DNA from 2 places in the Duganella sp. HH101 genome. Region 2 is predicted to be linked to the other one. Evidence: predicted binding sites of a transcription regulator. Region 2 holds the regulator's gene; the other holds the start of a gene.
What was found. The regulator FliA, encoded in region 2, starts transcription of late flagellar genes. The targets are predictions, from matches to a motif close to CTAAAGTTTNNNNNNNNNNNGCCGNTA.

Region 1: DUGA2_RS16875 (flagellin) is a predicted target of FliA. The motif match lies at 2,272-2,298, and genes of this name have one in related genera.

Annotation. Positions count from the first base shown of each region.
Region 1 covers NZ_LRON01000009.1:256,248-260,356, forward strand. The annotation lists gene DUGA2_RS16865 (response regulator transcription factor) at 1-451, shown strand, start outside; gene DUGA2_RS16870 (GGDEF domain-containing protein) at 603-2,183, shown strand; gene DUGA2_RS16875 (flagellin) at 2,479-4,062, shown strand.
Region 2 covers NZ_LRON01000005.1:347,226-351,334, forward strand. The annotation lists gene DUGA2_RS11095 (antiactivator of flagellar biosynthesis FleN protein) at 1-784, shown strand, start outside; gene DUGA2_RS11100 (RNA polymerase sigma factor FliA) at 828-1,559, shown strand; gene DUGA2_RS11105 (flagellar motor protein) at 1,541-2,287, shown strand; gene motD (flagellar motor protein MotD) at 2,289-3,062, shown strand; gene DUGA2_RS11115 (flagella synthesis protein FlgN) at 3,081-3,557, opposite strand; gene flgM (flagellar biosynthesis anti-sigma factor FlgM) at 3,565-3,879, opposite strand; gene flgA (flagellar basal body P-ring formation chaperone FlgA) at 3,988-4,109, opposite strand, start outside.

The DNA.
Region 1 (4,109 bases), on a different contig from region 2:
CGGCATCGAGGTGCTCAAGCAGATCAAGAAGGAAAAGCCGGAGCTGGCGGTGCTGATGCTGTCCATGCACCGCGAGGACCAGTACGCGATCCGCTCGCTGAAAGCCGGCGCGGCCGGCTATCTCACCAAGCAGAGCGCGCCGCGCGAGCTGGTGACGGCGATCCGCCAGGTCGCCGGCGGCCTCAAGTACATCAGCCCGGCGCTGGCGCAGGAACTGGCCAACCACGTCGGCGAGGACCACGAGGCGCCGCCGCACGACAGCCTGTCCGACCGCGAGTACCAGACGCTGACCATGATCGCCTCCGGCAAGACGGTGGGCATGATCGCCAAGGAACTGTCGCTGTCGGTCAAGACGGTCAGCGAATACCGGGCACGGCTGCTGGTCAAGATGAAGCTGAAAAATAGCGCGGAGCTGACCCATTACGCAATCAAGAACCAGTTGATAGAATAGGCACTGGACGGCGCGCGCACGCGGTTGCTGGAATGCTCAGGCTTAATGCCATGATGAAAGGTACCTTCCGGCCTTTTATCCGGGCTATGCCCAAGGCAACGCGCACTTATCATGGTAGGAATGAGTAAACCTTCAAGAGGCCGCGCGTAACATGTCCAGCAAACCCACCACTCCCGAGCAGAATCCGGCCGACATCGCACGCGAGGCGTTCAAGCGCCTGGCGGTGCGCCGCATAGCGCCGACGCCGGAGGCCTACCGCGACATCTACAACGAAATCGCCGGCGTCGCCGCCGAACCGGCCGCCGCGCCGATCGTCGCGGTCGATCCCGGCCCGGAATCGGTGCTGAGCCAGTTCGCCACCCGCCTGACCGAAAACACCGGCGACCTGGCCGACTTCGGCCGCCGCTTCAACCGCGCCGTCAAGTCGCGCGACTGGGAAGGCTATGCCAAGACCCTGTCGCAGCTGGTGGAAAAACACTTCATCAGCCGCAAGACCGGCATCGAAGTGGCCGGCCTGCCGGCCGAGGACGAGCAAAGCCGCACGCTGCGCGACCTGCTGAGCCGCACCCTGACCTTCGCGGTCGCCTCGCTGCTGTCCGGCGCCCCGGTGCTGGTGGCCGAGGCCGAATCGCTGGGCGCGGCCACCAAGCTGGCCCACAGCGAGGAGGCGCTGGCCGAGATCGCCCTGCGCCTGAAGCAGCTGTGCTACCAGATCGAGCTGCGCGGCGCCGACAGCGGCGAACAGCAGGAACTGCTGCTGCGCCTGTTCAAGCTGCTGCTGGAAAACGTCAGCGAGCTGCTCGACGACGACAGCTGGCTGCGCGGCCAGATCGAATCGGTGCAAAACCTGATCACCGGCCCGATCGACGTGCGCGCGCTGGAGGAAGCCACGCGCAGCCTGAAGGAAGTGATCTACAAGCAGGGCCAGCTCAAGCACAGCCTGTCGGACGTCAAGCTCACCGTCAAGAACATGATGATGACCTTTATCGACCGCCTCGGCCAAGTGGCGGCCTCGACCGGCGACTTCCACGAAAAGATCGGCGGCTATTCGGAAAAGATCAGCAAGGCCGACAATATCGCCGAGCTCAACACCATCCTCGACGAAGTGCTCAAGGAAACCCGCCTGGTGCAGAGCGAGGCCCTGAAGGCGCGCGACAAGATGGTGCTGGCGCGCCAGGAAGTGCAGGACGCCGAGAACCGCATCCACGCGCTGGAGGCCAAGCTGCAGCATTTGAGCGAGCTGGTGCGCGAAGACCAGCTGACCGGCAGCCTCAACCGCCGGGGCCTGGACGATGTGTTCGAGCGCGAGACCGCGCGCGCCGACCGCCGCGGCACGCCGCTGTGCATCGCCATCCTCGACCTCGACGATTTCAAAAAGCTCAACGACACCTACGGCCACATCGCCGGCGACGCCGCGCTCAAGCACCTGGTCAAGATCGTCAAGGACACGCTGCGCTCGATGGACGTGATCGCCCGCTTCGGCGGCGAGGAATTCCTGATCCTGATGCCGGAGACCTCGGTCGAGGCGGCGGCCAGCACCATGACCCGGCTGCAGCGCGAGCTGACCAAGCATTTCTTCCTGCACGATAACGAGAAGGTCTTGATCACCTTCTCGGCCGGGGTGGCGCTGCGCCGTCCGAACGAGGAGCAGACCGAGCTGGTCAAGCGGGCCGACAAGGCCATGTACACCGCCAAGCAGACCGGCAAGAACCGGGTGGTCGTGGCCGACTGAGCCGTTTTATTATCAAAACACTTACAGCCCGGCGCCCGCCGGGCTTTTTTTTGCCCCAAACAAAGAGCGAAATATAATTATTTTTGCCCTAAAGATTCCCCGAATGCGGTCGTTTAAACGGGCAAGCGTGTTGAACTTTAGGCCTGATGCAGAAAATTTCCCGCCTTTTTGCCCCTTAATTTTCCCACTGGGCAACCGTTACCGATTACAACAGCGGTTTGATTGTCTCGGAATGTGGAGGCAGACCAATGGGAACTGAGCATATCGCCGAATCGAAGTATTTTGGAGAAACATCATGGCACAAGTCATTAACACTAATATTGCATCGCTGAATTCGCAACGTAACCTGACCACCTCGCAAGCAAACCTGTCGACTTCGCTGCAACGCCTGTCCTCCGGTCTGCGTATTAACAGCGCCAAAGACGACGCCGCAGGTTTGGCCATTTCGGAACGCTTCACTTCGCAAATTCGCGGCAATACCCAGGCAGCACGTAACGCCAACGATGGCATCTCGCTGGCGCAAACGGCTGAGGGTGGCTTGAGCACCGCCGGTGACCTGCTGCAGCGTATCCGCGAACTGGCAGTCCAGTCCGCCAACGGCACCAATTCCGATTCCGACCGCAAGTCGATCCAGGGCGAGGTTTCGGCCCTGTCGCAAGAGCTGGACCGCGTGGCCAACACCACCCAGTTCAACGGCCAGAACGTGCTGGATGGTTCGCTCACCGCTGCCCAGTTCCAGGTCGGCGCCAACGCCAACCAGACCATCAATGTCGGCGTCCAGTCGGCCAAAGCCACCGACATCGGCAACAACACGCTCGATTCGGTGGTTGACGGTACCGCCAACAACACCGCTTCGGCGGTCTCCGGTGGCGCCAACCACATCACGACGGCGCAGAAACTGACGATCACTTCCGGCACTGGCACCACCACCAACGTCAACGTTGACATTGGCGAGAGCGCCAAGAAAATCGCCGCCGGCGTTAACGCGCTGAGCAGCTCGAGCGGCGTCAAGGCAACCGCCGTCACCACGGCCACCATCGCCGGCGGCGCGGCCGGCAATGCTGCCATCCCTGACGGTTCGGTCCAGTTCCAGCTGCGCGGCGACAACTCGGTGGAAAGCGACGCCAACTCGACGGCAGTCACCATCTCGGCCCAAGTCAAGGGCGGTGACTTGTCGGGACTGGCTCAGGCGATCAATGCGCAAGTCGGCACCACCGGCATCAGCGCCTCGATCCAGACCAACGCCACCAGCGGCTTCAAGGAAGTCAAACTGACCAATGCATCCGGTGCAGACATTCAGATCACGAACACCAACGTGGTCAGCGGCACCGGGGTTGACTCCTTGGCAGGATCGGCATTGCGTGGCGCAGACAAACCGGCCAGCGGTGCGACTGCCGCCATTCCTGGTAACGTCGTGGCAATCCCGACCGGCGCCGTCGGCGGCGGCGCAGCAACCCAAGTGACCGTGGGCGGCAGCCTGAGCTTCTCGTCGGATTCCGGCTTCACGGTGGCTTCCGACGTCGGCACCGACATCGTCAACGTCACCGCCGGTTCCAACCTGCAATCGGTCTCCAAGATCGACGTCAGCTCGGTGGCCGGTTCCAACGCCGCCCTGCTGACCATCGATTCGGCTCTGAACCAGATCAACAGCAACCGCGCTGCACTGGGTGCGATCCAGAACCGTTTCGCCTCGACCATCTCGAACCTGAACACGACGACGGAGAACTTGTCCGCTTCGCGTAGCCGGATTCAAGATACCGACTTCGCGTCGGAAACGGCCAACCTGACCCGCGGCCAGATCCTGCAACAAGCTGGTACCGCCATCTTGGCCCAGGCCAACTCGCTGCCGAACGGCGTGCTGTCGCTGCTGCGTGGCTAAAATCCGGGGCAGGGTTGACCCGATAAGGTCGCTCTGACTAGGTTCCC
Region 2 (4,109 bases):
TTTCGACCAGGCGGAGGGACTGCGCCGCATGCTGGCGGGGCCGCAGCCCCGCATCGTCACCTTCCTGTCGGCCACGCCGCAGGACGACAAGGGCGCCATGCTGGTCAACCTGGGCGCCTCGCTGGCCCGCGCCGGCAATGACGTGCTGCTGGTCGACGCCTGCGCCAGCGCCCACGGCGTGGCTACGCGCCTCGGTGTGGACGGCGGCGCCAGCCTGCTCAACGTGGCGCGCCAGGAGTGCGCGCTGAACCAGGTGATCCACCAGGTGCCGCAAGGCTTTGCTGTGGCGTCGATGACACGCGGCCTGCCGCGCAGCGGCCCGGACGAGACCCGCCGCCTGGCCAAGGCCTTCGATGTGCTGGCCAAGCAGACCGGCATCGTCATCGTCGACGGCGAGTTCGACGGCGTGGCCTTCCCGGTGCCGGTCATGGCCAGCTCGGAAATCGTGGTGCAGGTGTCGAATAGCGCTACCTCGATCAAGGCCGCTTACAGTATGATCAAGCGCCTGAACCAGGAGCTGGGACGGCGCCCGTTCGGAATTCTCGTCACCGGGGCTTCCGAATCGGAAGCAAAGGTGGTATACGATAATATGGCACAGGCAGCAAGCCGATACCTGGCGGTGAACCTCGTTTCGATGGGATCGGTGCCGGCGGATGAGTACCTGCAACGCGCGGCACGCTTGGGGCGTGCGGTGGTCGATGCGTTTCCGCTGGCCGGGGCTTCGGTCGCGTTTCGTCAACTGGCGGGGCGCTTCGCGCTGGCCGGCTCGCCATCTTTCCGTTAAGGGAGCATCAATATTTTAGCGCTTAATCAATAATAAACAGGCTATGTACACGGTCAAAGGGAAAGCGGACAAGGATTCTTTGCTGACGGAGCATATGCCGTTGGTCAAGCGCTTGGCCCATCACATGAAGGCGAAACTGCCGCCCAGCGTCGAAGTCGACGATCTGGTGCAAGCCGGGATGATCGGCCTGCTCGACGCCATCAGCCGTTACGAGGAAACCCACGGCGCCCAGTTCGAAACCTATGCCGTGCTGCGCATCCGCGGCGCGATGCTGGACGAGCTGCGCAACAGCGACTGGCTGCCGCGCTCGATGCGCCAGAACATGCGCAAGATCGAAACCGCCATGAGCACCCTGCAGCAGCGTCTGGGCCATCCGCCGACCGAGTCGGAAGTGGCCAAGATGCTCAAGCTGTCGCTGGCCGACTATCAGGAAATGCTGTCCGAAGGCGGCGGCCACCAGCTGGTGTACTACGAGGATTTTCACGACGACGACGGCAACGACAGCTTCCTCGACCGCTATGCGGCCGACGACGACGCCGACCCGCTGCGCTCGCTGCTGGACGGCGACTTCCGCCAGGCCGTGATCGACGCCATCGACGCCTTGCCGCCGCGCGAGAAGATTCTGATGGGGCTGTACTACGAAGAGGAGCTCAACTTGAAAGAAATCGGCGCCGTGATGGGCGTATCGGAATCGCGCGTATCGCAGTTGCATACGCAGGCCGTGGCGCGTCTGCGCGCCTCACTTCGGGAGCGGTCTTGGACTGGGCCAGCGTAGCCGGGGTGCTGCTGGCGCTGGCCGGCATCGTCATCGGCCAGACGCTGGAAGGCGGCAAGCTGTCCTCGCTGCTGCAGCCGGCCGCGTTCGCGATCGTGGTGGTCGGCACCTTCGGCGCCGTCATGCTGCAGACCCGCTTCCGGACTTTTGTGCGCGGCCTGCGCATGCTGCGGCTGGTGTTCGCGCCGCCGGCCGACAGCCGCGCCGTGCTGGCGCGCGACATCAACGCCTGGAACCTGGCGGCGCGGCGCGACGGCCTGCTGTCGCTGGAGCGCTACATGCTGGCGTCCAAGGACAAGTTCAACACCAAGGGCCTGCGCCTGATCGTCGACGGCATCAACCCGGACAAGCTGCGCCAGATCCTCGACACCGAAATCACCGCCTTCGAAACCGAGGAGCGGCAGGCGGTGCGCATCTGGGAATCGGCGGCCGGCTATTCGCCCACCATCGGCATCCTGGGCGCGGTGCTGGGCCTGATCCACGTGATGGAAAACCTCACCGACCCGAGCAAGCTCGGCTCCGGCATCGCCGTGGCCTTCGTCTCGACCATCTACGGCGTCGGCCTGGCCAACCTGTTCTTCTACCCGATCGCCAACAAGCTCAAGGCCATCGTCACCCAGGCCGTGCACCAGCAGGAAATCGCCGCCGCCGTGTTCTACGACATCGCCACCGGCGACCACACGCGCGTCATCGACGAGCGCATCGCCACGCTGATGCGGGAGCACTGACGTGCAGAACCGGCGCGCGCGCAGGAAGTTCGACGACGAAGCGGAGAACCACGAGCGCTGGTTGATCTCCTACGCCGACTTCATCACGCTGCTGTTCGCCTTCTTCGTCGTCATGTACGCGATTTCGGTGGTCAATATCGGCCAGTACAAGGTGCTGTCGGTGGCGCTGGGCGACGCCTTCGGCGGCGCCGGCTCGGCCAAGCCCATCAATACCGAAGTGCCCAATCTGCCGATCCCCAATCCCAACCTGAAGCGCCATGCCGAACTGCTGCGCAAGGAAAAGACCCAGATGACCAAGCTGGCGCAGGACTTGTTGTCCACGCTGGCGCCGCTGGTCAAGGAGGGCAAGGTGCGGGTGACGCAGAACAGCCGCGGCGTCAGCGTCGAGATCAATGCCTCGGTGCTGTTCGATCCGGGCGAGGCGCGCCTGACCAATGAATCGACCGAGGCGCTGCGCGCCGTCGCCAGCCTGCTGAAAAGCGACGACCACAAGGTGCAGGTCGAGGGCCATACCGACAACCAGCCGATCCGCAATACGCTGTTCCCGTCCAACTGGGAATTGTCGGCGGTGCGCGCCAGCAGCGTGGTGCGGCTGTTCATCGACGCCGGCGTGGCGCCGGAGCGGCTGACGGCGGTCGGCTATAGCGCCAACGTACCGGTGGCGTCGAACGACACGCAACTCGGCCGCGCGCGCAACCGCCGCGTGGCGGTGACGATCTTGTCCGGCATTCCGGACGCGGTGACGGAGTTGCCGACGACGCCGCAGCAGCAGTAGGCGGTCGGCGGAATTGAATCAGCCGGCCAAAAAGCCGCGGCTGCGGGGCAGGGAAGTGGACAGGCCGCCAGGGCCGTAGAAGTTGTTCGCAGCCGCCGTTTGCGGCCGCAGCGCTTGCAGCGCGCCCTGCGTGTGGTTCATCTGCTTGTTGATCAGCATGCCGTTGAGGCGGTTCAGTTCCTTGGCCGCGCGCGCGTGCTGCTGCAGCGCTTGCCACAAGGCGGTCGCTTCGGCGGCGTCGGCGCCGCAGGCGGCAGCCCAGGCATCCATGCCGGCTTCCTCGGCCGGGTAGCCGGCCTTGCCCAGGGCGCGGTGGCGCTGGGCCGACAACAGGGTCATCTGCGTGACCAGTGCCGATTTCTTCGTGGTGAGGGCCGTCAGGCCATCGATTTCCGCCGCCACCAGGTATTGCTGCTCCTGCTTCAGGACGCCCAGCAGGGTCGTCATGATCTGTTCTTCTTCGCGCAGGCTGTTCAGCGGGGTAGCGGTTGACATGGTAGACCTATCGTTTGCGAGAGTGCAGCAGATCCTTGACTGTATCGAGCAAGCCATCCGCCACTTTTTCCGAGTTGACCTGGAACTGGCCGTCGGCTATCGCCAGCTTGATGCGTTCGACTTTTTTGGTGTCGAACACCGCGCTGTTGCCGCCGGCCGCACTGGCCGCCAATGCCTGGCCTTGCGGCGACAGGCGCACATTGTCGGACGTTGCAGGCGTCGCCGGGGCTGCCGCCTTGTCTGCGCCGCGCGCAGTCGAGGTGGAAGCCGGGGACGACGACGGCAAGCCGGTCGTGCTCTTCAATGTATCGTTAATTTTCACAGCTCTATCCTTCTCTGGTAGGAGTACGAAACTCCGGGATCTGAGTATGTAACGGCGGCTGCGCCCAAAACTTTAGCGTTGCCGTGCCTCAAGTCCCCTGGCGTTCGATCAAAACGCCACCTCCACCAGCCCGCCAGCCTTGGCGATTCCCGTGATTTGTTGCCCACCGGAAGTTTTTACCTGGACTACCTGGCCGTCGCCGGCCGTGCTCATGGCGCGCGCCTCGGCCG